DNA from 2 places in the Micrococcus sp. Mcc28 genome. Region 2 is predicted to be linked to the other one. Evidence: riboswitches for the same ligand, from Rfam matches in the RefSeq annotation. Region 2 holds a riboswitch; the other holds the start of a gene.
What was found. A riboswitch is a leader RNA that binds a small molecule or an ion and turns the genes downstream of it on or off. The one in region 2 is predicted to bind thiamine pyrophosphate.

Region 1 (14,343 bases), on a different contig from region 2:
CGCTCATCCAGGCCGATCATCCGCGTCTCCACGTCGAACCGCTGCCCCAGGGTCACCGAGCGGCGGAACGCGATCTGCTCGGCCTGCACCACAGGCGTCCAGCCGCGACGGCGGATCTCGTCCCACAGGCCGGTGCGGACCATCGCGTCGAAGCGGCCGAGGTCGAACAGCCCGAAGTACTGGCCGTTGTTGACGTGCAGGGCCATGTCCACGTCCGTGGGCAGGGCGCGCATCGGCAGCGTCGTCGGCTCCCAGAGTCCGGCGCGCGGGCGGCGACGCGCGCGGGCGACGACCCAGATCGTGCGGGGGATCAGATGCATCGGATGTTCCTCCTCGGGGTCACAGGACCCCCTCGGTCAGATGGTCCGGCGTGCCGAACCGGTGGGCGGTCACGGACACGGCCTGTTCGTGCAGGAACGGCAGCAGCTCCACCTCGCCGGCGCTCACCACGGGGCCAGCGTAGACCGCCACGTCGGGGGTGTCGCCGAGCGCCGCGTGGAGCGCGCTCCGCGCCGCCTCGGCCGCCTCCCGGTCGCCGGCCCAGTCGGCGACGAGCCGGATCCGTGCGTCGCCGCCGCCCTCCGCTGCGGGCGGGATGAGGGCCAGCCGCCGGGCGCGGTCGTGGAACGCGGCGTCATCCTCGACGACGACGTCCACCGGCGCGGCCGTGCCGGCACCCTCCGTGCGGGCGGACCGGACCAGCTCCTCCACCCGGCCGCGCACGGCCTCGGCCGAGAGTCCGTCCGTATCGGGCCCCTCCGCGGTGGGGGTCGGGCGCAGGCTCACGGTCATGGGCGCCCCGGCGCGCAGGCCGGCGGAGACGATGCGCAGCAGGTGGTCGGCGGGCCCCGAGTGCCGGCGCACGAGGACCGGGGTGGGGACGTGACGCAGCACGTTCCGCTCGGCCTCGAGCGCGGAGACGTCCGTGGCCACCCCGAACACGGTGGTCCACGCGTGGGTGTCGAGGGCGCGGGCGGTCTCGAGCCAGGACGCGCCCGCACCGTCGGCCTCGGCCCCGGGCCGCCCCTCTCCCCCGGCCCACGTGGGCGCGTCCTCCCAGTCCACGAGGCCGTGCAGGTAGTGCGGCCCGCCGGCCTTCGTGGTGGGGCCGACGACGGAACGCTTCCAGCCGCCGAAGGGCTGGCGGCGCACGATGGCCCCGGTGATGCCGCGGTTCACGTAGAGGTTGCCGGCGCGCACGCCGCGCAGCCACACGTCGATCTCCTCCCGGTCCAGCGAGTGCAGCCCGGAGGTGAGGCCGTAGTCCACGGCGTTCACGATCCCGATCGCCTCCTCGAGCGTCTCGGCCGTCATCACGGCCAGCACGGGGCCGAAGTACTCGGTGAGGTGGGCGTCGGCGCCGGGTCGTACGCCGGAGCGGATGCCCGGGCTCCACAGGCGACCCGTCTCGTCCAGCTGCCGCGGGCGCAGGGCCCACCGCTCCCCCGGGCCGAGCTCGGTGAGCCCGCGGCGCAGCTTCTCGCCGGGGGCCTCGATCACGGGGCCCATCTCGGCGCGCGGGTCCGCGGGGTGCGCCACGTGCAGGGACGAGGCGGCGTCCAGCAGCTGCCGGTGGAAGCGCTCGGAGGTGCCCACGGAGCCGACGAGCACCACGAGGGAGGACGCCGAGCACTTCTGGCCGGCGTGACCGAACGCGGACTGGACCACGTCCTTCGTGGCCAGGTCCAGATCCGCGGACGGGGTCACGATCACGGCGTTCTTGCCGGAGGTCTCGGCGAGCAGGTGCAGGTCGGGGCGCATCCCCTTGAACAGCCGTGCGGTGTCCCAGCTGCCGGTGAGGATGAGCCGCTCGACGGCCGGGTCGGTCACGAGCGCCGCGCCGACCTCCGCCTCGTCCTCGTCCGCCAGCGTCACCAGGCGCACGAGGTCCGCGGGGTCGTGCCCGGCGAGCGGGCCGCGGTCGTCGAACAGCCCCGAGTCCCGCAGCCCGGCCACGATCAGCTCCCACGCGACCGCGCCCGTCCGCTCGGACTGCGGGGCCGGCTTGAACACCACGGGCGAGCCGGCCCCGAGCGCGGCGAGGACGCCCCCGACCGGGATGGCCACGGGGAAGTTCCACGGCGGGATCACCAGGGTCAGGCGGACGGGCACGGCGCGGGCGCCCTCCACCGCGTCCAGGCCGCGTGCCAGGCGCGCGTAGTAGTGCGCGAAGTCCACGGCCTCGGAGACCTCGGGGTCGCCCTGGTCCAGGGTCTTGCCGGTCTCGGCGGCGGCCACCTCCAGCAGGCGGGCCCGGCCGGCGTGCAGGGCCCGTCCGACGGCGTCCAGCGCGTCGGCGCGCTCGTGGCCGGTGAGCGCGCCCCAGCGGGCGCCGGGGTCGGCGGTGGCGGCGATGGCGGCACGGGCGTCGTCGGCCGTGGTGGCGCGGTGGGCGCGGACGGTGTCCGCCCCGAGGGCCGAGCCCGGGACGGCCGCGAGGATCCGGCGGGCCCACTCCCGGTTGCCGGGCAGCGCGGGGTCCGTGTCCGGGGTGTTGGCGAAGCCGTCCACGGGGGCGGGGGTCGGCCCGTCCTCCCCACGGGACCGGTCCTGGACGCGGTTCGGACGGGGCACGGCCGCGTCCAGGTGGCGCAGCGAGGCGCGGAAGCGCTCCTCCTCGCGCGCGAACAGGTCCGCATCCGCGTCCAGGTCGAACACGGCGGACATGAAGTTCTCCGGGGAGGCGCCCTCCTCGAGGCGGCGCACGAGGTAGGAGATCGCCACGTCGAACTCCTCGGGCCGCACCACGGGCGTGTAGAGCAGCAGGGCGCCGACGTCGGCCCGGACGGCGGCGGCCTGGCCGGTGGCCATGCCGAGCAGCATCTCGAACTCCACGGCGGCCGGGTCGAGGCCGCGGCGCTCGATCAGCCGGTGGGCCAGGGCGACGTCGAAGAGGTTGTGCCCGGCCACGCCGATGCGCACGTGGGCCAGATGCTCCGGGGTGAGCGCGTAGTTGAGCACGCGCTTGTAGTTGGTGTCCGCCTCCTGCTTCGAGCCCACCGTGGCCAGCGGCCAGCCCGTGAGGGAGGCCTGCATCCGCTCCATGGGCAGGTTGGCGCCCTTGACCACGCGCACCTTGACCGGGGCGCCGCCGGCGGCGACGCGGCGCGCGGCCCACTCCTGCAGGCGCACCATGGCCGCGAGCGCGTCCGGCAGGTAGGCCTGCAGCACGATGCCGGCCTCGTAGTCGCGCAGGCCCGGCTGCTCGAGCAGGGCGGTGAACACGTTGAGCGTGAGGTCGAGGTCGCGGTACTCCTCCATGTCCAGGTTGATGAAGGTGTCCCGGTCCCGGGCGAGCTCGAACAGCGGGGTGAGCCGCTCGGTGATGTCCGCGACGGCCTCGTCGAACGCGTAGGGCGCGTGCGGGGCGGTGGCGGCGGAGACCTTCACGGACACGTAGTCGACGTCGTCGCGGCGGATCAGCGCGGCGATGCCCTCGAGCCGGCGGTCCGCCTCGCCCTGGCCGAGGATCGCCTCGCCCAGCAGGTTGATGTTCAGCCGGGTGTGCTCGTCGCGCAGGGCCGCGATGGCCTTGCCGAGCTGTCGGTCCCGCGCGTCGACGATCAGGTGGGAGACCATGTGCCGCAGCACGCGGCGGGCCGTGGGGACGGCGATGCGCGGCACGAGCGGGGCGGCGCGGCCGCCGACGCCGAGGACGGCGCGCAGGGCCGGGGGCAGGAAGCCGGGGGCGCGACCGGCGAGCTCCCGCAGCGCCCGGGCGGCGATCGCGGGGTCCTCGGGACGGACCACGTGGTCCACGAAGCGCACGATGAAGTCGAGGCCGCCCGGCTCCTTCAGGGCGCCCGCCAGCTGGCGGGCCGCGAAGTCGGCCTCATGGTCGCGGGACTCGGCGAGCCAACGCCGCACCTGCGCGACGGCGTCGTCGGCGAGGGCGTGCAGGTCGGCGGGGTCGGGGATCCCGCCGGTCGCGCCGAGGACCCGGTCGAGATCGTCGTGGTCCTGGGCGGAGAACATCGCGGTCATGGCCGCACTCTGCACGTGTGCCGGGTCACAGGTCAAACCGCCGCGGCTTCCTGTCAGACGCCTATGCTCGATGGACATCCCCTCGCCGCGCGCCCGCGCGTCGCCGCCGTCTTCCCAGGAGCCCGTCCGCCATGGCCGCCGCCGACCCCGTCCCCACCGACGCGCGGGAGCGCCGGGACGTCGTCGTGCCCGTGCCCGGACCCGAGGATCCGCCCGAGCGGGCCTGGCTCGTCCTGCCCCACCGCCACCCGGTGCCGACGCTGTTAGACGAGACGCGGGACGCCGTCGTGGGCCTGGCCGAGACGCTCGCCGCCGTGCTGCCGGTCACCGTGCTCGCCCACCCGCGCGACGCCGGGGCGGCGCGGCTGGTGCCCCCGGAGGTGGACCTGCTGCGCGCGCCCGTGGGCTCACCGCTGCTGGGCCGCACCGGGCCGAGCTTCATCCGCCGCCCCGAGGGCCTGGCCGCCGTCGCCTGGCGCAGCGCCGCGGGACTGACCGGGACCGGGCCGCTCGACGGCGCGGCCGCGACGGCCGTGGCGGAGGCGGCGGGACTGCCGCTGCTCACCCCCCTGCTGTGCGCCCCGCGCGGGGCCTGGGTGAGCGACGGCGAGGGGACGGCCGTGGTGGCCGCGGACCCCGTGCTGGACGGGCGGATCAACGGCGCGTGGACCCCCGGCCAGGTGGCCGCCGAGTTCGCCGCCCTGCTGGGGATCACCCGGGTGCTGTGGGTGCCGCCGGCACCGCGGCCGGACACCGGGCCGTGGGGCGGGCCCGGCCACCTGGCCTCGTGGGTGCGGCTGGGGGGCGACGGCGAGGCCGCCGTGCACTGGCGCGGCGACCGGTTCCACCCCGAGCACCCCTACGCGGCGGCGGCGCTGCGCTTCCTGCAGGGCGCCGACGACGCCGCCGGCCGGCCCCTGCGCGTGCGCACGGTGACCGGGGCGGCGCAGCCCGCCGCGTACGACCCGGCCGAGCGGGGCCCCCGCTCCCTCCTGGACACGCTGCCGCTGGGCGCTGCGGTGCTGCGGCCGGCGTTCGAGGACGCCGCGGGCGAGGAGGCCGCGGCCGCCGCGTGCGCGGCACTGCACCCGGGGCTGCCCCAGCTGTCGTTCCCCGCCCCGCCGCTGCTGCGGCTGGCCGGCGCGCTCAACGACCTGGTGCTGCTCCAGCCCCGCCCGTGACCTCGTCCGTCGCGGGACCGTCGTCGTCCCCGCCGTCCGCCGAGGCGCGGTCCTCATCTCCCCCGTGCGCGTCGGATCGCCAGGCCGCCGGGCGCAGCCGTTCCAGGAGCGAGGACTGACGGCGCTCCATCCCCTTCAGGTCCGAGGCGATGAGCGCGTTGATCCAGCGGGCGTTCGGGTCGGCGTCGATCAGCACGGCCTTGGCCAGCAGCGTGCAGGGCAGCGCGAGGATCGCGCCGAGCGGGCCGAGGACCCAGGCCCAGAAGAGCAGGGAGAGGAAGCTGACGGTGGGGATCACGCCGATCGCGTCGCCGGCCACCTTGGGCTGGATCACGGACTGCAGCACGAAGTTCAGCACCGAGTAGCTGACCACCACCCACAGGAAGTCGGACCAGCCGCCCGCCGCCAGGCCCAGGACGGCCGGCGGCAGCAGGCCGATGATGAAGCCGATGTTCGGGATGTAGTTGGTGAGGAAGCTGAGCACGCCCCACACGAGCGCGAGCGGCACGCCGATCAGCATGAGGGCGATCACGTCCAGCACCGCCACGATCAGGCCGAACACCGTGGTGACCACCCAGTAGCGGCGCACGCCCTGGGCGAACTCGACCAGGGCGTGGCCGAACTCGTGGCGGGCGGTGCTGAGCAGGCGGACGCGGCGTTCGACGTCCATCGAGTCCATCGCCAGGAAGAACATGCCCATGATCACGGTGACGAGCAGACCGAAGACCGCGTAGACGTTCGTGGCGATCTTCGTGATGGCGCTGACGGCCGTCCCGGTCACGGTGCTCATGTCGATCGAGGCCAGCTGCTGGGACACCATGTCCGGGGTCACGCCGCGCTCGTTGAGCCAGTGCGAGACGTCCAGGACGATCTGCTGGAAGCGGTCCGCGTACTTCGGCAGCTCCGCCACCAGCTCGAGGCCGGACCACACCATCATGCCCCCGAACACGGCCATCACCGCGACGACCAGCAGGACGGTGGTGGCGGCCCCGAGCACGGGGTGCAGGCCCCGGCGGATGAGCCAGGCCTGCAGGGGGTAGGCCACGATCACGAGGTTCAGCCCCAGGAAGACGGGCGCCGCTATGGAGGCGATCCCCTGGAAGAACTGCACCACCAGCACCAGGCCCGCGAGCGTCAGGACGATCACCAGCATGCGCGGCCACATGCGGTGGGGGCGGCGGATGTCCCAGTCGGAGGCGGGGCTGGACGAGGCGGGCGGCGGGGTCACCCCCGCGGGCTGTGCGGCGCTCACGCGGGCAGTCTATGCGCGGGCCGGACGGGGTAGGGTCGGGACCAGTCCACATCGACAGGGGAGCGCCCGCGCGGCGCTGAGAGTGCGGTCCGCCGCAGACCCTCGAACCTGCGCCGGTCCGCACCGGCGAAGGAAGTCGAGTCTCCCGGTCGACGTCGTCCCGGGATTCCGGTGGCGGCCTCGTCCCGGCCCCTCTGCCGTCCCAGAGGAGAACCGCCATGTCCCGCACCCCGCACCGCGCCCTCGCCGCCCTCTCAGTGGCCGCCCTCGCCCTCACCGGCTGTTCGGTGTCCGGCTCGTCCGGCGACGGGGCGTCGTCGTCCGCCGCCGGCGCCGGCGGCGAGCCGACGACGGTGACGATCATGACGCACGACTCGTTCAACCTGCCCCAGGAGCTCGTCCAGAAGTTCGAGCAGGAGTCCGGCTACACCCTGAAGACGACGGCCCCCGGCGACGCCGGCAGCGTGGTGAACCAGCTCCTGCTGGCCAAGGACGAGCCCACCGTGGACGGCGTCTACGGCGTGGAGGACCACTCGGCGCACCGCCTCGTCCGCGAGGGCGTCGTCGCCGAATACACCCCGCAGGACCTGCCCGCCTCCGCACAGGACCGGATGGTGGAGGACCGCATGACCCCGGTGGACCAGGGCCAGGTGTGCTTCAACACGGATCCGGCATGGTTCGAGGCCCACGACGTCGAGGCCCCCACCTCGATCGACCAGCTCGACGACCCCGAGTACGCGAAGCTGACGGTCGCCACCTCCCCCGTGGCCTCCTCCCCCGGCCTGGCGCTGCTCGCGGCCACCACGGAGAAGTACGGCGACGACGGCTGGCAGGACTGGTGGCAGGGCCTGATGGAGAACGGCGGCAAGATCGCCGACAGCTGGTCCGACGCCTACAACTCGGACTTCTCCGGCGGCGAGGGCAAGGGCCAGTTCCCGGTGGTGCTCTCCTACTCCTCCTCCCCCGCGTTCGCCCCCGAGACCGAGGTGATCGAGGACTCCTGCACCCCGCAGGTCGAGTACGCCGGCGTGCTCGAGGGCGCGAAGAACCCCGAGGGCGCACAGGCGTTCGTGGACTTCCTGCTCACCGAGGAGGTCCAGTCCGCCCTGCCCGAGTCGATGTACATGTACCCGATCGACGAGTCGGTGCAGCTGCCCGAGGAGTGGGCGCAGAACGCGCCGCTCGTCGAGGACGCCATCACCCCGGACCCCGCCCGCATCGACGAGCGCCGCGAGGACCTGCTGAAGGAGTGGACCGCCCTGGCCGAGGCCTCCCGGCGCTGATGTCCGCGCTCACCGAGGTCGCGGCCCCCGGCACGGACCTGCCGCGCCGGCGGGCCCGCGGCCGGGGGGACGGGCTCGGCCCGTGGTGGCTGGTGGCCGCCGTCCTGCCGGTCGCCTTCCTGCTCGTCTTCTTCGCGTGGCCCGTGGCGGCCATGCTCTGGCGCGGGATCGGCGGCGACGCCGACGCGTTCACCGGCGCCGTGGACCTCACCGCCTTCAGGGAGACCCTCGCCCGCGAGCGCACGTGGCGCATCCTCGGCCAGACGCTCGGGATGGCCGCCGCCGGCACGGTGGTCTCGGTGGCGCTCGGCCTGCCGACCGCGTTCGTGCTGCACCGGCGTCGCGTCCCGGGGCGGGCCGTGCTCCGCGCCCTCGTGCTCGTGCCGTTCGTGCTGCCCACGGTGGTGGTCGGCGTCGCGTTCCGCGCCCTGCTCGCCCCCGGCGGACCGCTGGGCTTCACCGGGCTGGACCAGACGACCACCGCCGTCGTGCTGGCCATGGTCTTCTTCAACGTGTCCGTGGTGGTGCGCCAGGTGGGCGCGCTGTGGAACGCGCTCGACCCGCGCCAGACCGAGGCCGCCCGCACCCTGGGCGCCTCGCCGTGGCGGGCGTTCCGCACCGTGACGCTGCCCCAGCTCGCCCCGGCGATCGCCGCGAGCGCGGCGCTGGTGTTCCTGTTCTGCGCGTCCGCGTTCGGCATCGTCCAGACGCTCGGCCGGCCCGGCTACGGCACGCTCGAGTCGGAGATCTGGGTGCAGACCTCCGTCTACCTGGACCTGCGGACCGCGGCGGTGTTCTCCGTGCTGCAGTTCGCGGTGGTGCTGGCCGCCGTCGTGGTCTCCGGCGTGACGGCGGCGCGCACCCAGCGGGCGCTGCGCCTGCGGGAGACGCCGCCGGCCCGGCTCACGCGCGCGGACGCGGTCCCGGTGGCCGTGATGCTCGCGGTGGTGGCGCTCGTGGTGGCGCCGATCCTGACGCTCGTGGTGCGCTCCTTCCACACCCGCCACGGCTGGGGGCTGGGCAACTATCGGCTGCTGTCCACGAGCGCGGGCAGCGGGTTCGTGGGCGGGTCGACGCCGGCCCAGGCGCTCGAACAGTCCCTGCGGGTGGCCGTGGACGCCACGCTCGTGACGCTCGTGGTGGCCGTGCCGCTGGCCCTGCTGCTGACCCGGCCCTTCCGTTCACGCGCGGCGCTGGTGGCCCAGCGGGCCCTCGACGGCGCCCTGCTCCTGCCGCTCGGCGTGTCCGCGGTGACCGTGGGCTTCGGCTTCGTCGTGTCCCTGCGGGCCGCGTTCCCGGAGCTGGCGGCCTCGGGCGTGCTCGTGCCACTGGCCCAGGCGGTGGTGGCGCTGCCGCTCGCGGTGCGGGCGCTCGTGCCCGTGCTCGCGGCGGTGGACCCGCGGCTGCGGGAGGCCGCACGCACCCTCGGGGCGGGCCCGTGGCGGGTGCTGGCCACCGTGGACGGCCCGTTCCTCGCCCGCGGCGTGGGCGTGGCCGCGGGCTTCGCCTTCGCGGTGTCCCTGGGCGAGTTCGGGGCCACGAGCTTCCTGGCGAGCCCGTCCGCGCCCACCCTGCCGGTGCTGATCGCCCGGCTGCTGGGCCGGCCGGGCGCGGACAACTACGGGATGGCGCTCGCGGCGGCCACGGTGCTGGCCGTGCTGAGCGCCGGGATCATGCTGGTGTGCGAGCGGCTGCGCCCCCGGGGCCCGGCCGGGGCGGGAGGTCTGTGATGACGCCGACGACGACGGGGGCCTCCCTCCGGCTGCGGGATGTGGCGATCCGCTATCCGGACGGCTCCACCCCCGTGCGGGGGACGGACCTGGACGTGGCCGCCGGGGAGATCGTGGCGCTCGTGGGCGCCTCCGGCTCGGGCAAGTCCACGATCCTGCGCGGGATCGCCGGGCTCGAGGACGTCGTGGCGGGCACGGTGGAGCTCGACGGGCGGGACGTGGCGGCGGTGCCGACGCACCGCCGGGGCGTGGGGATGGTGTTCCAGGACGGGCAGCTGTTCCCGCACCGGACCGTGGGCCGGAACGTGGCGTACGGCCTCGAGTCCGCCGGCTGGGACCGGGCCCGGCGGCGGGCACGCGTGGCCGAGCTGCTGGACCTGGTGGGCCTGACCGAGCTCACGGACCGGCCTGTGCAGCGGCTCTCCGGCGGGCAGGCCCAGCGCGTGGCGCTGGCCCGGTCGCTGGCCCCGGCCCCGCGGGTGCTCCTGCTGGACGAGCCGCTGTCCGCGCTCGACGCGGACCTGCGCCGGCGCCTGGCCGAGGACATCCGGGCGGTGCTGCGGGCGGCGGGGACGACCGGCGTCGTCGTCACCCACGACCTCGCGGAGGCCGCCGTGATGGCCGACCGCACCGTGCGCCTCGGCGCGGGGGGACGCATCGCGGCGGAGGAGGACGGCCCGGCGGTAGCCTCTCAGGCATGACCCCGCCCGCACCCCGCCCCCGGCTGACCGCCCAGGACGTGGTGGACGCCGCCGTCGGGATCCTGCAGGACTTCGGCATGGGCGACCTGTCCATGCGGCGCGTGGCCGGGGTGCTGGGCGTGCAGGCCTCCGCGCTGTACTGGCACGTGCCGGACAAGCAGTCACTGCTGGCGCGGGTGGCGGACCGGATCGTCGCCGAGGCGGAGGAGACCGTGCGCGCCCGCCGCGTCACGGACCTGGCGGGCCGCGCCGAGGCCGCGGAGGCCGCCCTGCTGCGGCACCGGGACGGGGCGGACGTGGTGCTCTCCGCCCTCGCGCTCGGGCTGGGCGGCCTCGGCCTGCACCGTCTGCTCACCGAGGCGGCGGACACCCCGGAGGACGGGGAGCGGGCCCTGGCGCTGCTGCTGGGCACCGTGTCCCTGCGGCAGCAGCGCGCACAGGCGCAAGCGCTCGGCGTGGCGACCGGCCCGGACGTGCAGCGGCACCGCACGGACCCGCTCTGACCCCTCGTCCGACGCCGCCGCGCGGGAGGCCGAGGAGAGGAGACCTGCCTCCTCACAGGTGCGCTCGGTAAGGTCGCCCAGAGCAGAACAGGTCGGGACGGGTCGTCCCCTTCGTCCACGGCGATCCCGCCCGACCGCCGCAGTACCAGCATGGCCCGCCGGACCCGGCTCACAGTTCCGGCGCGGTCCCCTTCGACACAGCCGGCGAAGCCATGGGAGCACGGATCAACCACCCGCGGACGGTCGTGGACCGGACGCTGCATCACGACGTCGAGCCCGCACACCCCGCGGCGCTCGTCGACGTGGGCTGGGACTTCCGTGGCCCGGGCGCCAAGGCGGAGGAGCAGCACCGCCCGCTGCGCGTGGTCCGTGCCCGCCGGCCTCGGGGCACCCCGCGGGACCGGAACGGCGTCGACCTCACGCGCACCGGCCCCGTCGTCCCCCGCCCCTCCCCGCCGCGCACCCGGATCCGCCGGGACGGCGTCCGCGTGGTGGCCAGCCCGCTGGCCATGCTGCCCGGCGTGGACCACGGCCCCGCCCTCCGCCTGGACCTGCATCCGACGACGGGGGGCATCGTCTACGTGGCCCGCGAGCTTGAGCTGCGCGAGCTCGGCGACGACGTCCGCGGCCACGTCTACACCGGGATGGTCGGCACGGCGCATCTGAGCGTCTTCTGGTCCACCGTCACCGTCGACCTGCCACCGGAGCGCCCGGTGATCGTGCGGCTGCGCTCGGACCGGGACGCCGAGCTGCTCTCCCTGCTCGAGGTCCTCGCCCCCGTGGACACGCGCGTGGTCTCCTACCGGCTCGACGAGTCCCCCGTGGGCACGCAGCGCTCCAGCTACCTGCTGCCGGACGTGGACCCGGAGACGGTCGCCCAGACGGGCGCGGCCCGGATCCCGCTCGAGGCCATCGAGGCCGCCCAGGAGGAGGAGGACGCGCTGCGCCGCTCCTCCGGCGTCTTCCTCTCCCGCCGCCGCACGGACCGCTTCCTGCGCCGCAACCTGCCCGGGGTGACCCACAGCCTCACGTTCGCGGACGAGGCGGACGTGACGGACGTGTACGTGGACGGCTCCGTGCTGCGCGGCTCCCGCATCGGCGGGGCGGCCGCCGTCGCCGGGCCGAGCATGTGGGCCGTGCAGGCCGTGGCCGGGGCCACGATGCCGCTCGAGGTGGAACTCGAGGCGCTCGTGCTGGGGCACGTGATCTGCGCGTGGGCGGGCACCCCCGGCGGCCGGGTCACCATCCACTCGGACTCGCGCACCGCGCTGGCCCTGCTCAACGCCGCCCGCCGCGAGCGGCTCACCCTCGGCGGCGCCCGGGGCGAGCGCATCCGCCGCACCCTGCGGCGCCTGCTGGCCGCCGTCGACCTGGCGCAGGCCGCGGACGTCCAGGTGGACACCACGTGGGTCAAGGGCCACGTGGGCGTGCACGGCAACGAACTGGCCGACGACCTCGCCCGGGCCGCCGCCCGCCACGCCAGCGTCGGCACCCCCGAGGGGGACCTGCCCGAGCGGATGGGGCAGCTGATCCAGCTCCGCGTCGAGGACGACGCCGCCGGCTGACCCCGGCCCCCGATTCCCCGTCCTCCGCCCCAGCCTCTAGGGTGGGGCTGTGGAAGCGACAGTGGAACAGATCACAGCGGCCATCACGGCCCTCAACGACAAGTACTGGTACGTCGTGATGGCGCTGCTCTTCGTGGCCGGGGTGTGGTTCACCATCCGGACCGTGGGCGTGCAGGTGCGCATGCTCCCGGAGATGCTGCGGTCGGTGACGGCCAAGTCCCAGACCGGGTTCGAGAACGACGGCGTGAGCCCGTTCCGCGCCTTCACCATCTCGGCGGCCTCGCGCGTGGGCACCGGCAACGTGGCCGGCGTGGCGATCGCGATCGTGATCGGCGGCCCGGGCGCCGTGTTCTGGATGTGGCTGCTGGCGATCATCGGCGGCGCCACCGCGTTCGTCGAGTCCACGCTGGCCCAGCTGTACAAGCAGAAGGGCTCGGACGGCTACTTCGGCGGCCCCGCGTACTACATCCGCGACGGCCTGGGCGCGAAGTGGCTGGCGGCCGTGTTCGCCGTCGCCATCACCGTGACCTACGGCTTCGTGTTCAACGCCGTGCAGTCCAACTCGATCTCCGAGTCCGTGCAGGCCAACTGGGGCGCGTCCTCCACCACCGCGTGGATCGTGGGCCTGGGCCTGGCCGCCCTCACCGGCCTCGTGATCTTCGGCGGCGTGCGCCGGCTCTCGGCCGTGACCAACGTGCTGGTCCCCGTGATGGCCACGTTCTACATCTTCCTGGCCCTGATCGTGATGGTCGTCAACATCACCGAGGTCCCGGGCATGATCGCGCTGATCGTGGGCCACGCGTTCGGCCTGCGCGAGGTCGCGGGCGCCGCCGTCGGCATGACGATGGTGATGCAGGGCGTGCGCCGCGGCATGTTCTCCAACGAGGCCGGCATGGGCTCCGCCCCGAACGCCGCCGCCACCGCGGCCGTCTCCCACCCGGCCAAGCAGGGCTTCGTGCAGTCCCTGGGCGTCTACTTCGACACCCTGATCGTGTGCTCGGCCACCGCGTTCGTCATCCTGCTCTCCAACCCGGCCTACGGACGCGGGGAGGCGATCGGCATGCAGGTGACCCAGGGTGCGCTCCAGCAGGCCGTGGGCGCGTGGGCCGGCCCGGCGCTGACCGTCATCATCTTCTTCCTGGCCTGGTCCTCCGTGCTGGGCAACACCTACTACGGCGAGGCCAACATCCGGTACCTGGCCGGCCGCCACGCGGGCCCGGCCATCACCGTGTTCCGCGTGCTCGTGCTGGTGTGCGTGGTCGGCGGCGCGCTCGGCTCCGTGGCGCTGGTGTGGAACCTCGCGGACACGTTCGCGGCCCTCATGGCGACCATCAACCTCGTGGCGATCATCCCGCTGGGCGGGCTGGCCGTGAAGCTGCTCCGGGACTACGAGCGCAAGCTCAAGGCGGGCATGAATCCGGGCTTCCACATCTCCGACCTGCCCGAGGCGCGGAACGTGGCCCTCTGGAGGGACGAGCCGAAGACCTCCCCGCTCCAGGACTGACGCCCCCGCCCGCGCGTTTCGAGGCGGGATATCGACCCCATCCGGCTGCCGCGGGCGGCCGTGGGGTGGATATCCCGCCTCGATGCATGAGGAGGCCCGGTCTGGACACCGTGCGGGGGTCGGCGCCTAGGTTGAGGCGCACCCGACCGGCCACGCACGAGTGGCCGGCACGACGTCCGAGGAGGACACCATGGGCATCCTCTCCAGCCTCACCCGCACTCTCGGCGGCGGTGGCCGCCGCTCCAGCCGACCCACCATCGGTGCGCACATCGGCCGGTCCCCCGGCTTCGGCCGGCAGGCCCGCTCTCAGGGACGCCGGTCCAGCGGCCTGGGCGGTGCCCTCCTGGGCACGCTCGGCGGTCTGGCGCTGCGTGAGCTCTCGCGCCGCGGCGCCGGAAGCACGACGCGCGGGCGCAGCTCCGGTGCGTACCGCGGCGGCTTCGGGCCCTCGGCCCGGTCCACGGGCGGCCTCGGCACCGGCCTGCTGGGCGGGCTGCTCGGCGGGGCCCTCGCCTCCCGCGGCCGGTCCGGTGCCGCCGGCCGACGCACGGCGGGTGGCCGCCGGACCATGGGCGGCGGCTTCTGACCGCTGCGACGGTGCGGAGTCGCCGCTGAACGGCATCACCGCGGAGCGGACACG
Region 2 (14,343 bases):
TTCTTCACCATGGCCAGGGAGACGTAGACGTCGTTCGGGCCCGGCAGGTAGCCGGAGGTGCGGACGAACGCGTAGTTGTCCAGCACGTCGAGGATGCCGGCCACGGGCTGCAGGACGTCGTCCTCGGTCAGCTCGGTCTCGTCGACCTCGGGGCCGCCGCGGCCACGGCGGTTGCGGCCGCGCTCGTTGCGATTGCGGCGGTTGCGACGGTTGCGGCCGCCCTCGTCGTCGCGGTCGTCGCGGCGGCTGCGGTCCCCGCGTCCGCCGTCGCCCCGGCCGCCGTCCTCGGACTTGTCGCCGCGCTGCTCGCGCGAGCCGTCGCGGCCGTTCTCACGGTCCCGGTTGTTCTCGCGGCCGTTCTCGCGGTCGCGGCCGTTGTCGCGGTCCCGCCCGTTGCGGCCGTTGCGGCCGCGGCCGTTCTCGCGCCCGTTGTCGTCACGGTCCTCCCGGTCGCCGCGGCGGTCCGCGTCGGCGCCGTCCTCGCCCTGGGCGCCGTCGGAGCGACGGTCCTGACCCTGCTGGGCGTCGTCGTCGCCGGCGCGGCGGCGGCCGCGGGAGCGACGCTCGGACTGCGGGCGGTCCTCGCCCTCGTCGCGGGCCTCGGACCCCCCGGACCGGTCCTGGTCCGAGGCGGTCTCACGGGGGGCCTGCTCGGTCTGGGCCTCGCGGGCCTCGGCCTGGGGCTGCCCGTCCTGGGCGGCGGCCGGAGCGGAGGTGTCGGCGTCGGCGCGGCGCGAGCGGCGTCGGGCCGGGCGCTCGGCGGCCGGGGCGGCGTCCTCAGAGGACGCGGCCGCCGGGACGGCCTCGGCGGCGGGGGCCGCGGGGGCCTGGGCCGCGCGCTCGGCGGCGTCGCGGTCCGCCACGGAGCCGCCGCGCTGGTGGTCGGAGATCGCGGTCACCAGGTCGGCCTTGCGCATGCGCGAGCCGCCGGCGATGCCGAGCTGGGAGGCCAGGGCCTGGAGCTGGGCGAGCTTGAGCGAGGCCAGGCCACCGCCGTTCGTCGGCGTGGTCTGTTCCGTGGATTCGGTCACGAAGGTTCCTTCTCCCTCGAATGCGGCCCGGCGGCGCGTGGCGCGTCGGGCTGCGGTGTGCATCCGGTCGGGCCGCGCAGCGGCGCCCCAGAAAACCGGGTTTCATGGTGTGAACTCAGCAGTGGCGCCTCCCCTGATCGTGCGCAGTCGCTGCGTGACGGGGCGGAGGCGTCCGGACTCGACCGAGCCGGAGCGGATCCCGCACGCCGGCCGTGCGCAGCACGGGATGGATCGCGGCGGGGTTCCGGCCGACGGCGCACGGTGCGTCCGGCCGTCACAGGCCCGGGCACCGGAGACCCGGGCCGCGCGAGGCGGTGGGGTCAGCCGTGGTGGAGTGATTCCACCCTAACACCGTCCACGGCCACGCACGGCACCAGCACGCGCCAGGCGGCCGCCCCGTCCGCCGTCAGAGCACGCGCCGCCTCCGTGGCGTGCTCGGCCGCCTGGACGCCGTCGCACAGCGCGAGCACCGTGGGACCCGCGCCGGAGACGACGGCGGCGTGGCCGCGCTCGCGCAGCCCCGCGACCAGTGCGGCGCTGGCCGGCATGGCCACGGCGCGCGGCTCCTGGTGCAGCCAGTCCCGCGTGGCGGCCGGCAGCAGCACGGGGTCCTCCGCCAGCGCGTGGACGAGCAGCGCGGCACGGCCGGCCTGGGCCGCCGCCACGGCGTGGGGCACCTCGGCGGGCAGCACGCCCCGGGCGACGTGGGTGGACAGCTCGGTGTCCGGGATCGCGACCACCGGCACCACGCGCTCGTGCAGCCGCAGCCGCGCCGTGGCCGGGCCGGGGACGTCGTCACGGGTCCAGGAGACGGTGGCCCCGCCCACGAGCGCGGGGGCGACGTTGTCCGGGTGCCCCTCGAAGCGGGTGGCCGCCTCGAGCAGGTCCGCGGGTGCCCGGCGCAGCGCGGCCGGCAGCAGGGCCTCGGCCGCGGCGTAGGCCGCGACGACGGCGGCCGCGGACGAGCCGAGCCCGCGGGCGTGCGGGATCCGGTTCACGGCGCGCAGGTGCAGCCCCGGCGCGGTGAACCCGCGGTCCCGCAGGTGCTCGTGCGCCAGGCGCAGGATCAGGTGCGCGCCGTCCCGCGGCAGGGTGGCCTCCCCCTCCCCCACGACCTCCGCGACGTCGGGGCCCGCCACGACCGTGAGCGTCACCTCGTCGCGCAGCTCCAGGGCCAGGCCCATCGAGTCGAAGCCGGGGCCGAGGTTGGCGGAGGTGGCGGGGACGGAGACGGACGCGGCGGTCCCGGGCGCCAGCGGCTGCGGTGCGGCCATGGCTCAGCTCAGGCCGAGGGCCTGGGCGACGGTGACCACGTCGAACGGCACCGAGCGCGGGGTCACGTCGGCGCCGTCGGCGCCGCGCAGGGCCCACTGCGGGTCCTTGAGGCCGTGGCCGGTGACGGTGATGACCCAGCTCTTGCCGGCCGGCACGTTCCCGGCGGCGTGGTGCTTGAGCAGCCCGGCGACGCCGGCGGCGGAGGCGGGCTCGACGAACACGCCCTCCTTCGCGGAGAGCCAGCGATGGGCCTCGAGGATCTCCTCGTCCGTGACGGAGTCGATCATCCCGCCGGACTCGTCGCGGGCGGCCTCGGCCTGCTCCCACGAGGCCGGGTTGCCGATCCGGATGGCGGTGGCGATCGTGTCCGGGTCGGTCACGGGGTGGCCCTGGACGATCGGGGCGGCGCCCGCGGCCTGGAAGCCCCACATCACGGGGGTCTTCGTGGCCACCGCGGGCAGCTCGGCGTCCGAGGCGCCCTCGTGCGGGTTCACGTAGGGGGCGGCGTACTCGCGGTAGCCCTTCCAGTACGCGGTGATGTTGCCCGCGTTGCCCACGGGCAGCAGGTGGTAGTCCGGGGCGTCGCCGAGGGTGTCCACGACCTCGAACGCGCCGGTCTTCTGCCCCTCGATGCGGGCCGGGTTGACGGAGTTCACGAGGAACACGGGGTAGTTCTCGGCCAGCTTGCGGGCCACCTCGAGGCAGTCGTCGAAGTTGCCCTGCACCTGGAGGATCTCCGCGCCGTGGGCCACGGCCTGGGACATCTTGCCCATCGAGATCTTCCCCTCGGGCACGAGCACGGCGCACGTGATCCCGGCCTGCGCGGCGTAGGCCGCCGCCGAGGCGGACGTGTTGCCGGTGGACGCGCAGACGACGGCCTTCGCGCCGTCAGCGACGGCGGCGGTGATCGCCATGGTCATGCCGCGGTCCTTGAAGGAGCCGGTCGGGTTCATGCCCTCGAACTTCACGTGCACGGTGCCCTGCACCAGCTCGGAGAGGTGGGGGGCGTGGATGAGCGGGGTGCCGCCCTCGCCGAGGGTGATCACGCGCGTGTCCTCGGTGACGGGCAGGCGGTCGGCGTACTCGCGGACGACGCCGCGCCACTGGTGGGCCATGGGTCAGTTCCCTTCGACTCGGAGGACGGACGCCACCTCGTGGACGACGTCCAGGGCGGCGAGCGCCCCGACGGTGGCGTCGAGGTCGCGCTGCCGCGCACGGTGGGTGATCAGCCGCAGGGACGCGCCGGGGGCGTCCTCGCGCTCAGATGGGACCTGACGCAACGTCTCGATGGAGACGCCGTGCTCCTCGAACACCCCGGCGACGCGGCGCAGCACACCGGGCTGGTCCGCCGCGCGCAGCACGACCATGAAGGAGGTGTGGGCCTCGGCCGGGTCCAGGGCGGGCAGGGCGGTGACGGGGGTGCGCAGGCGCGCCGGGCCGCCGCGCACGATGCGCTGGGCGATCGAGACGACGTCGCCCATCACCGCGGAGGCGGTGGGGGCGCCGCCGGCGCCGGGACCGTAGAACATGAGCTCGCCGGCGTTGTCGGCCTCCACGAAGACGGCGTTGAACGCCCCGCGCACGGAGGCCAGCGGGTGCTCCCGCGGCAGCAGGGTGGGGTGCACGCGCAGGACCGCGCCCTCGGCGCCGTCGGCGGCGCGGCCGCGCTCGGCGATCGCCAGCAGCTTGATGACGTAGCCCGCCTCCGCGGCGGCGGCGTTGTCCTCGGCCGTGATCGCGGTGATGCCCGCGACGGCCACCTGGTCCAGTGTGTACGGCGCCCCGAACGCGATGGTCGCCAGGATCGCGGCCTTCGCGGCGGCGTCGTGGCCCTCGACGTCGGCGGTCGGGTCGGCCTCGGCGTAGCCGAGCCGCTGGGCCTCGGCGAGGGCGTCGTCGAAGTCCGCCCCCTCGGAGTCCATCCGGTCGAGGATGAAGTTGGTGGTGCCGTTGGCGATGCCCATCACGCGGGTGACGCGGTCGCCGCCCAGGGAGTCGCGCAGCGGGCGCAGGATCGGGATGGCGCCGGCGACGGCGGCCTCGAAGCTGAGCTGCGCGCCGGTGGCGGCGGCCGCGGCGTACAGCTCCTCGCCGTGCTGGGCCAGCAGTGCCTTGTTGCCGGTCACCACGGACGTGCCGGCGGCCAGGGCGCGCAGGATCAGGGTGCGGGCCGGCTCGATGCCGCCCATCAGCTCGATGACGACGTCCGCGCCGTCCACGAGCGCCTCGGCGTCGGTCGTGTAGAGCGCCGGGTCCGCCTGCCAGTCGCGCGTCGCGCCCGTGTCCCGCACCGCGATGCCCGTGAGCTCGAGGTCGGCGCCCACGCGGTCCCGCAGGATGTCGGCGTCCTCGGTGAGGATCCGGGCGGTCTGGGACCCCACGGTCCCGCCGCCCAGCAGGGCGACCTTGAGTGCGGTGGGGGCGTCGGTGTGCTGGGGCATGGTCCTCCGTGATCCAGGGTGGGTCGGGCCCGCGCGACCGCGCGGCCCGGCTGGCCTCGAATCTAGCGCGGCGCCCCGGCCCGTCCCACCGCGCGACACTCGGTGTCCGCAGAGCGGGACGGACCCACCCGGGCTCGAGGCCGGCGGCCGGGTGCGCCGCGCCCGCGTCCTCAGCGGGCGAGGCGCGGATCGGCCTCGCGGGCGAACAGGTCCTCCTGCGTCTCGCGACGGATGATCACCCGCGCCTGCCCGCCGGAGACCGCGACGACGGCCGGGCGGGCCAGCGCGTTGTAGTTCGAGGACATCACGTGCGTGTACGCGCCCGTGGCCGGCACGGCCAGCAGGTCGCCGCGGCCCAGGTCGGCCGGCAGGTACACGTCGCGGACCAGGATGTCGCCGGACTCACAGTGCTTGCCCACCACACGGGAGAGCGCCGGCTCGGCCTCCGAGGTGCGGCGCGCGGAGACGGCGGTGTAGTCGGCGTCGTAGAGCACGGGACGCGGGTTGTCGGACATGCCGCCGTCCACGGCGACGTAGCGGCGGGCCGCGGTGCCGCCGTCGGGGGCGTCCGCGTCCACGGTCTTGGTCACCCCGACCGTGTAGAGGGTCAGCCCCGCGGGGCCCGAGATGGCCCGCCCCGGCTCGAGCGAGACCCGCGGGCACCTCAGGCCGAGGCGCTCGACGGTCTTCTGGACGTCGTCGGCGAGGGCGTCGGCGATCTCCGCGGCCGGGCGCGGCTCGTCCACGGCCGTGTAGGCGATGCCGTGGCCGCCGCCGAGGTCGAGCTCGGCCAGCTCCACCCCGTGCTCGGCCTTGATCTCGGCGAGGAACTCGAGCACGCGTCCGGCCGCCAGCCCGAAGCCCTCGGCCTCGAAGATCTGGGACCCGATGTGGCAGTGCACGCCCAGCAGGTCGATCGACTCGGCCGCCAGGGCCGCGGCCACGGCGACGGCGGCCGGCGAGCGGCCGGCCACGTTGCCGTCCCGGTCGGTGGACGCCGGGGCCAGGGAGAGCCCGAACTTCTGGTCCTCGTGCGCGGTGGCGATGAAGTCGTGGGTGTGCGCGTGCACGCCCGGGGTCAGCCGGAGCATCACGGGGGCGCGGCGGCCGGCCTCGGCCGCGAGCGCGGCCAGGTGGGTGAGCTCGTCGAGCGAGTCCACGATGATCCGGCCCACGCCCGCCTCGAGGGCGGTGCGCAGCTCGGCGTCCGACTTGTTGTTGCCGTGCAGGCCGATGTGGGCCGGGTCGACGCCGGCGGCCAGCGCGATCGCCAGCTCGCCGCCGGATGCGGTGTCCACGCGCAGGCCCTCCTCGGCCGCCCAGCGGGCGGTGGAGAGGGTGAGCATGGACTTGCCGGCGTAGTAGACGTCCGCTCCCCCGCACAGGTCGGCGAACGCGGTGTCGAAGCCCTCGCGGAACGCGCGGGCGCGGGCGCGGAAGTCGTCCTCGTCCACCACGAGCAGCGGCGTGCCGAACTCCGCGGCGAGCGCGCTCGCGCGCAGGCCCTGGACGGTGAGCTCGCCGTCGGCGGCGCGGTCCACGCCGGCGGCCCACAGGCCGGGCACGAGCGCGTCCGGGTCCCCCGGCGCGGGGAGCCAGGCGGGGGCGAGCGGGGAGGCGGGGGCGGGCTGCGGCGTCGTCATCCGGGCGCTCACATCTTCTCCGGGGCGGTCACGCCGAGCAGGCCGAGACCGTTGGCCAGCACCTGGGCGGTGGCGTCGTTGAGCCACAGGCGGGTGCGGTTGAGGGTCTCCACGGGACGCGGCGTCCCGTCGTCGGTGGGCATGGGCACGATGCGGCAGGCGGCGTACCACGAGTGGTAGGCCCCGGCGATCACCTCGAGGTGGCGGGCCACGCGGTGGGGCTCGCGCAGGCGCGCCGCCGCGCCGACGACGGCCGGGAACTCCGCCAGCTGGGCCAGCAGCTCCGACTCGGTGGCGTGGGTGAGCAGGGCGGCGTCGAACTCGGAGCGGTCCACGCCGTGGGCCTGCGCGGTGCGCGCCGCGCCCGAGGCGCGGGCGTGGGCGTACTGCACGTAGTAGACGGGGTTGTCGTTCGTGGCGGAGCGCAGCAGCTCGGGGTCGATCGTCAGGGGCGAGTCCGCGGGGTAGCGGGCCAGGTCGTAGCGCAGGGCGTCGCGGCCGAGCCACTCCACGAGGTCCTTGAGCTCGATGATGTTGCCGGCGCGCTTGGAGAGCTTCGCGCCGTTGACCGAGATGAGCTGGCCGATGAGGATCTCGATGTTCGTCGCCGGGTCGTCGCCGGCGGCGGCGGCGATCGCCTTGAGGCGGTTCACGTAGCCGTGGTGGTCGGCGCCGAGCAGGTACACCTTCTCCTCGAAGCCGCGGTCGCGCTTGTGGAGGTAGTAGGCGGCGTCGGCGGCGAAGTAGGTGGGCTCCCCGTTGGCGCGGATGAGCACGCGGTCCTTGTCGTCGCCGAAGTCGGTGGTCTTGAGCCACACGGCGCCCTCGCGGTCCTCGATGTGGCCCTGCTCGCGCAGCCGCTGCACGGCCTGGTCGATCGCGCCGGAGTCGTGGAGCGTCTGCTCCGAGGTGAACACGTCGAAGTGCACGTCGAAGGCGGCGAGCGTGTCCTTGATGTCCTGCATCTGGAGCCGGTACGCGGCCTCGCGGACCACCGGGCGGGCGGCCTCGTCCGTCAGCTCGCGCACGTCCGGGTGCTCGAGGGCGACGGCGTCGGCCAGCTCCTGCACGTACGCGCCCGGGTAGCCGCCCGCGGGGACGTCGCGGCCGTGCAGGCGGGCGAGGACCGAGTCGGCGAACACGTTCATCTGGTTGCCGGCGTCGTTGACGTAGTACTCGGCGGTGACGTCCGCCCCCGAGGCGCGCAGCAGGCGGGCGATCGCATCGCCCAGCGCGGCCCAGCGGGTGTGGCCGATGTGCAGCGGGCCGGTGGGGTTGGCGGAGACGAACTCCATGTTCACGGTGTGCCCGGCCAGGGCGTCGTTGCGGCCGTACTCCGGGCCGGCCTCGACGATCTCGCGGGCCAGGGCGCCGGCCGAGGCCGCGTCCAGGGTGACGTTGAGGAAGCCGGGGCCGGCGACGTCGACGGCGGCGATGCCCGGCTTGTCGGTCAGGCGCTCGGCCACGAGCCCGGCGAGGTCGCGCGGGGCCATCCCGGCCTTCTTGCCCAGCTGGAGGGCGACGTTGGTGGCCCAGTCGCCGTGCTCGCGGCTGCGGGGTCGCTCCACCTTCACGCGCGCGGGGGTGATCTCCTCCCGCAGCGCGGCGGGGAGGTCACCGGCATCGACGGCGTCGGTGAGGACAGCGGACAGCAGGGCGGAGAGGTCTTCGGGCTTCACCCGCGCAAGTCTACGGAAGGGCCGCCGCGCCCGTGCGCGTGCGAACGAACCCTGCGAGATGGCCCCCTCCGGCCCGCGGTGGGGGCCATCTCGCAGGGTTCGTCGGGGTGGGGGGGTCAGGCGGGCCAGGCGGCGAGGCCGCCGGCGAGGGACAGGACGCGCCCGCCGGCGCCCGGGTCGGCCCCGACGACGGCGTCCCGCGCCCGGGCCGACCGGGCTCCGGCGGCGCAGTAGACCACCAGGACGCGGTCCTGCCCGGGCGCGTGGGCCGCCGGCTCCGCGAGGACGGCCTCGAGCGGGACGTGTCGATCGGCCACCGCCGCGGGGGCCTCGACGCGGCGCAGGCGGCGCTCCCAGTCCTCGCGGACGTCGAGCAGGGTGAGGGACGCGGCCCGGGCGGGGTCGGCGAGCAGGGCGGCCAGCGCGGCGGGGGCGATCTCCCCGCCCGCGGCGCCGCACGCCTCCGCCGAGTCGGGGGCGTCGGCGTCGTCCGGGCGGGGGGCCTGGGCCGCGTGGGCGGACAGGTCCGTCACGGGGGTCCGCTCGGGGTCGGCCACGAGCCGCAGCTCACGGAAGCGCATCGTCAGGGCGTCCACGGAGAGCAGCCGCCCGACCAGGGGCTCGCCCACCCCGGTGAGCAGCTTGATCGCCTCGGCCGCCATGAGGGAGCCGATGATCCCGGGCAGCACCCCGAGCACCCCGGCCTGCGCGCACGAGGGCACCTCGCCGGGTTCGGGCCGCTCCGGGAACACGTCCCGGTACAGCGGCCCGCCCGGGGCGAACACGCTCACCTGCCCCGCGAACCGCAGGATCGCGCCCCACACCACGGGCACGCCCGCGATCTCGCACGCGTCGGCCACGAGGTAGCGGGTCGCGTAGTTGTCCGTGCCGTCGAGCACGAGGTCCACGGCGCCGACCCGTTCGAGCGCGTTGGCCGCGGTCAGGCGTTCGCGGTGCTCGACCACGCGCACCTCGGGGTGCAGGCCGCGCATCGTCGCGGCGGCGGAGGCGGTCTTGGGGCGGCCGAGGTCCGCCTCGGCGTGGATCACCTGGCGGTGCAGGTTGGAGCGGTCCACCATGTCGTCGTCGATCACGTGGACCTCCCCCACGCCCGCGGCGGCGAGGTAGGTCAGCACGGGCGCCCCGAGGCCGCCGGCGCCGACCACGAGGACGCGGGAGCGCAGCAGCGCCAGCTGGGCCTCGGGGCCGAAGCCGTCCAGGCTCAGGTGGCGGGCGAAGCGCTCCAGCTGGGTGTCGGACAGCGCGGTGAGGTCGCGGGGCTCGCGGGCGGCGGGGTCCAGGGCGGCGGTCACCGCTCGTCCTCCTCGGCCGTGACCCGCCCGGCCATCGGCGAGGAGGCCAGGGCGTGCTCGCGGCGCGGGATGCGCCCGGCACGGCGGGCGTGGAAGCCCGCCTCGAGCGCGAGCCGGCACGCGTGGGCCATGCGGGCGGGCTCGGCGGCGCGCGTGATCGCCGAGGCGGCGAGCACGGCGTCGCAGCCGGCCTCCATCGCCAGGGCGACGTCCGAGGCGGTGCCCACGCCGGCGTCGAGCACGATCGGCACGGAGGCGCGGGAGACGATCAGCTCCAGGTGTGCGCGGTTGAGGATGCCCAGCCCCGAGCCGATCGGCGAGCCCAGCGGCATGACGGCGGCGGCGCCGGCCTGCTCGAGGCGCAGCGCCATGGCGGGGTCGTCCGAGGTGTAGGCCAGGACGGTGAAGCCGTCGGCGGCGAGCCGCTCGGTGGCCTCGAGGGTCTCGACGACGTCGGGCAGCAGGGTGCGCTCATCGGCGATGACCTCGACCTTCACGAGGTCGGTCTCGAGCGCCTCCCGGCCGAGCCGGGCGGTGAGCACGGCGTCCCGGGCGGTGTAGCAGCCGGCGGTGTTGGGCAGCACGTCGATGCCGAGGCGGTCCAGCAGCGCGACCAGGCCGTCACGGGTGTCCGCGGACCAGCGGCGCAGCGCCACGGTGGTGAGCGTGGTGCCGGAGGCGACGAGGGCGCCCTCGAGGGCGGTCAGGTCGGTGATGCCGCCCGTGCCCATGATGAGCCGGGAGGCCAGGTCGTAGCCGCCGATCCGCAGCGGCGGGATCGCGGGGGCGGCGGGCGGGGTGCGGTGCTCGGCCATCGCTCAGCCCCCCTGCACCGCGGTGACGACGTCGACCTCGTCCCCGGCGGCCAGCTCCCGGGTGGCCCAGGCCGACCGGGGCACGACCTCGCCGCCGACCGCCACGGCCACGCCGAGCCGCCGCCCATCCGCGGCGGCGCCGTCCTCGCCGATCGCGCGCCCGGTGACGTGCGCGACGACGTCGCGGACGGTGGCCACGGCCAGCTCGGCGGGCTCTCCGTTGAGGGTCAGGGGGAGGGTGCTCATGCGATCTCCTTCAGGCGGGCGTGCAGCAGCTCGAGGATCCGCCCGGCCGCCCAGGGGGCGAGCAGGATCCCGTGACGGTGGAAGCCGGTGGCGACGACGGCGCCCGGAGCCTCGGGCACGGCGAGCACGCGCGGGGCGTCGTCGGGGGTGCCGGGGCGGGCGGCGGTGGTGATCTCGACCAGCTCGCACTCGCGGACGGCGGGCAGGATCGCGGCGGCGTCGGCGAGCAGGTCCAGCACGGCCCCGGCGGAGGTGCCGGCCAGGCCGTCCTCGCGGGCCGAGGCGCCGACCACGAGGGTGCCGTCCGCGCGGGGCACGAGGTAGACCTGGCGCCCGTGGACGAGGCCGCGGACGGTGCGGGTGATCAGGTGCGACTCCCCCGGCAGCAGCTGCTCGGGGCGCACCCGCAGACGCAGCACGTCGCCGTGGACGGGGCGCAGCGGGACCTCGACGGCGGTGGCCGCGCCGCCGATCCCGCGGTGGCCCAGGCCCGCGGCGAGGACCGCGCCGTCGGCGGTGAGGACGCCCCCGTCGGCCAGCGTGAGGCGCACCCCCTCGCCCTCCGGGCCGGCGGCGGTGACGCGTCCGGCCACGAACCGGGCGGCGGGTCCGGCGCCGACCGGGAGCGGGCCGCCGTCGGGTCCGGTCTCGGCGCGCAGGGCGGCGACGCAGGCGGCGGCGAGCCGTCGCGGGTCCACCTGATGGTCGTCCGGGGCGTCGAAGCCGGCGGCCAGGCCCGGGGCCAGGGCGGGCTCGGCGCGGCGCAGCGCGCGGACGGAGACGGGCTCGACCCGGCGACCGAGGATCGAGGCGTGCTCGAGCACGTGGTCCCAGGCGCGGGCGTCCGAGGGGTCCGCGGCCACGATCCAGGCGCCCTGTGCGAGGAAGCCCGTCTCCACATCGGTGAAGGCGGCGAGCAGGTCCACGAGGGCCGGGTAGGCCTCCCAGCCGGCCTGCAGCAGCGGGGCGAGGTCGTCCTGGCTGAACTGGGTCTCGGCGAGCGGCGCGAGCATCCCCGCCGCGGCGTGGGTGGCCCCGGCCACGGCGTGCGGGCGCCCGGCGGCGTCCAGCTCGGGGGCGATCAGGGTGACGGCGTGGCCTGCGGCACGCAGACGCACGGCGGCGGTGAGGCCGATGATCCCGGCCCCGACGACGGCCACGTGCACGGACCGGTCCTCCTCACGGCGGCATGACCCGCATCGAGTGGTGATGGTCGGCCGCGCCGGCGCGGTGCGCCCCTGCGGCCCTCTCAGCCCGGCGTGTGCGGCCCGGGCTCCCATGGAACAGCGGCCAGTCTGCCACAGTGGGCGCATGCACTCCCCCGATCCGCTCCTGATGACCGCGGCCGGCCGCGACGACGGCGGCACCGGCCCCGGCGCGCGCCGCCGCGCCCGCCTCGCCGCCTCCCGGCTGTACGTCTGCACCGACCTGCAGCGGTTCCTGCGCCCGGACGGCACGCTCGACACGGCCGCGTTCGCCGACTTCTGCGCGGCGGCGTTCCGCGGCGGAGTAGACGTGATCCAGGTGCGGGACAAGGCCGTGGACGTGGCGGTCGAGCTGGCCGCGTTCGCCACGCTCGTCCCGCTGGCCCGGGAGCACGGGGCGCTCTCGGCCGCCAACGACCGCGCCGACGTCGCCGCCCTGGCCGGGGTGGACGTGTTCCACACGGGCCAGACCGACCTGACCACCGCGCAGTGCCGCGCCCTGCTGGGCCCGGACGTGGTGCTCGGCCGCTCGTGCCACACCGAGGCGCAGGTGCGCGGCGCCCGCGCGGAGGACGGCCTGGACTACTTCTGCACGGGGCCGGTGTGGGCGACGCCCACGAAGCCGGGCCGGGCCGCCGTCGGACTGGAACTGCCGACCCTCGCCGCACGCCTGGACGCGGAGGACCCGGCGGGGGCGCGGCCGTGGTTCGCCATCGGCGGCGTCGACGCGGACCGGCTGCCCGAGGTCCGCGCGGCCGGGGCGGAACGGATCGTGGTGGTCCGCGCCGTGACGCAGGCCGAGGACCCCGAGGCCGCGGCCCGGACCCTGCGCGCGGGCCTGCCCGGCTGACGCGCCCCGCGGGGAGGTCACGGACGGGCCGTCCTGATGGTGTAGAGTCGACGAGTCCGCAACGCGCTCGACGCGTCGCGACCCCCGCCTCCGTAGCTCAGGGGATAGAGCGTCTGCCTCCGGAGCAGAAGGCCGCAGGTTCGAATCCTGCCGGGGGCACGAGCGAACAGAGCCGGACCCCCGTGGCGACACGGTGGTCCGGCTCTTCTGCGTTCTGCGGACCCGGACGCTCGAGCGGAGCGGGAGGTCCGGGTCACCGGCATTCGAGGCGGGAAATCGACCTCATGGGACGTCCCGAGGTGCGTATTCGCCGGATTTCCCGCCTCGAACGTGTCGAAGCCCGGAGGTCCCGCCCTCAGCCCCGCTGCGCATGACCGTGGTCGACGGGCCCGTGCCACGTCGGCCGCGAGGCGTCCCCGACCGCGAGCGCCTCCCCCGCCCGCATCGCGTCGGCCAGCCACGGCTTGGCCCGCTCGAGTGCGTCCTCCCAGCTCAGGCCCGCCCCGGCCAGCGTGGCCAGGGCCGAGGAGAGGGTGCAGCCGGTGCCGTGCGAGGCGCGGGTCGTCACGCGCGGGCCGCGCACCTCGTGCACAGCCCCGTCCACGCGCACGACGGCGTCCGGCACCTCCGCCGCTGCGGCCTCGGGCGCCTCGGTCTCGTCCAGGTGCCCGCCCTTGAGCAGCACCGTCACCCCGTGCTCGGCGGCCAGGCCCCGCGCCGCGTCGAGGGCGGCGTCCCAGTCCGTCGCGTCCCGCCCGGTCAGCCGGGCCAGCTCGGGCAGGTTGGGTGTCACCAGGTGCGCCACCCGCAGCAGCCGGGCCCACGCGGCGCGCCCGTCGTCGTCGCCCACCGCGGTGAGGGCGTCACCGCTCGAGGCCACCATGACCGGGTCCAGCACGACGACGGCGGGTCGGGTCTCCTCGAGCCAGCCGGCGACAGCCCGCATGAGCTCCACCGTGCCGAGCATGCCGATCTTCACGGCGTCCACGGCGATGTCGGCGGCGACCGAGTCGAGCTGGGCGCGCACCACGTCCACCGGCAGCGGGTGGACGGCCTGCACGCCCTGCGTGTTCTGGGCGGTGATCGCGGTGATCGCGGTCATCCCGTAGCCGCCCCACGCGGCGATGGTCTTCAAGTCGGCCTGGACACCGGCGCCGCCGCCGGAGTCGGAGCCGGCGATGCTGAGCACGCGGGGGACGGCGGGGGTCATGCGGGGGCTCCTTCGGGTCGGGGCGGATCGGCCGTCCGGGCCGGGCCGATCCCGCCCATGAGAATGTAGTCGCATGTCCCACGTCACAGAGAGCTCTCCCGCGCACCCCGGCCAAGCCGAGGAGTCGGCGCCGCTGCGGCCGACCTCCCCGCTCGGGATCGCCGCCACGTTCATCGGCACCACCATCGGCGCCGGGTACGCCTCGGGCAACGAGATCCTGCAGTACTTCGTGAGCTTCGGCCTCTGGGGCGGCACGGGGGCGCTCGTGATCGCCGGCGCGCTGTTCTTCCTGCTCGCGGTGATCGTGCTGCGGCTGGCGCAGAAGCTGCGGACCACGGACATCCACCGGATCGTGAACCCCACGACGTCGCGCGTGCCCACCTGGTTCGCGGACCTGTGCATCACCACGTCCCTGCTGGGGACGCTGGTGATCATGCTGGCCGGGGCCGGGGCGGCGGTGCACACCGCGTTCGGGCTGCCCTCGCTCGTGGGCTCGCTGGTGATGGCCGCCGTCTGCGTGGTCTCGGTGCTGGCCGGCATCACGGGCCTCGTGCGCGTCCAGGCCGTGGTGGTCCCCCTGATCATCGTGGTCGCCGTCGGCGTCGCGGTGTGGGGGTTGGCGAACCCGGGGGCCG

Region 1: another riboswitch for thiamine pyrophosphate. It lies ahead of NR073_RS01765 (thiamine ABC transporter substrate binding subunit); the one in region 2 lies ahead of NR073_RS00505 (FAD-dependent oxidoreductase).

What each region holds. Positions count from the first base shown of each region.
Region 1 is NZ_JALJRH010000002.1:162,987-177,329, forward strand. Features, by position in the region: gene NR073_RS01745 (thioesterase family protein) at 1-320, opposite strand, end outside; gene NR073_RS01750 (bifunctional proline dehydrogenase/L-glutamate gamma-semialdehyde dehydrogenase) at 340-3,984, opposite strand; gene NR073_RS01755 (agmatine deiminase family protein) at 4,116-5,165, shown strand; gene NR073_RS01760 (AI-2E family transporter) at 5,131-6,417, opposite strand; TPP riboswitch at 6,464-6,569, shown strand; gene NR073_RS01765 (thiamine ABC transporter substrate binding subunit) at 6,636-7,700, shown strand; gene NR073_RS01770 (iron ABC transporter permease) at 7,700-9,430, shown strand; gene NR073_RS01775 (ABC transporter ATP-binding protein) at 9,430-10,131, shown strand; gene NR073_RS01780 (TetR family transcriptional regulator) at 10,128-10,634, shown strand; gene NR073_RS01785 (RNase H family protein) at 10,847-12,199, shown strand; gene NR073_RS01790 (sodium:alanine symporter family protein) at 12,261-13,703, shown strand; gene NR073_RS01795 (hypothetical protein) at 13,894-14,289, shown strand.
Region 2 is NZ_JALJRH010000001.1:99,644-113,986, forward strand. Features, by position in the region: gene rho (transcription termination factor Rho) at 1-1,031, opposite strand, end outside; gene thrB (homoserine kinase) at 1,352-2,305, opposite strand; gene thrC (threonine synthase) at 2,309-3,421, opposite strand; gene NR073_RS00475 (homoserine dehydrogenase) at 3,425-4,747, opposite strand; gene lysA (diaminopimelate decarboxylase) at 4,918-6,390, opposite strand; gene argS (arginine--tRNA ligase) at 6,399-8,069, opposite strand; gene moeB (HesA/MoeB/ThiF family protein) at 8,186-9,382, opposite strand; gene NR073_RS00495 (thiazole synthase) at 9,379-10,197, opposite strand; gene thiS (sulfur carrier protein ThiS) at 10,201-10,443, opposite strand; gene NR073_RS00505 (FAD-dependent oxidoreductase) at 10,440-11,609, opposite strand; TPP riboswitch at 11,603-11,733, opposite strand; gene thiE (thiamine phosphate synthase) at 11,755-12,498, shown strand; tRNA gene NR073_RS00515 (tRNA-Arg) at 12,585-12,657, shown strand; gene thiD (bifunctional hydroxymethylpyrimidine kinase/phosphomethylpyrimidine kinase) at 12,854-13,708, opposite strand; gene NR073_RS00525 (hypothetical protein) at 13,782-14,343, shown strand, end outside.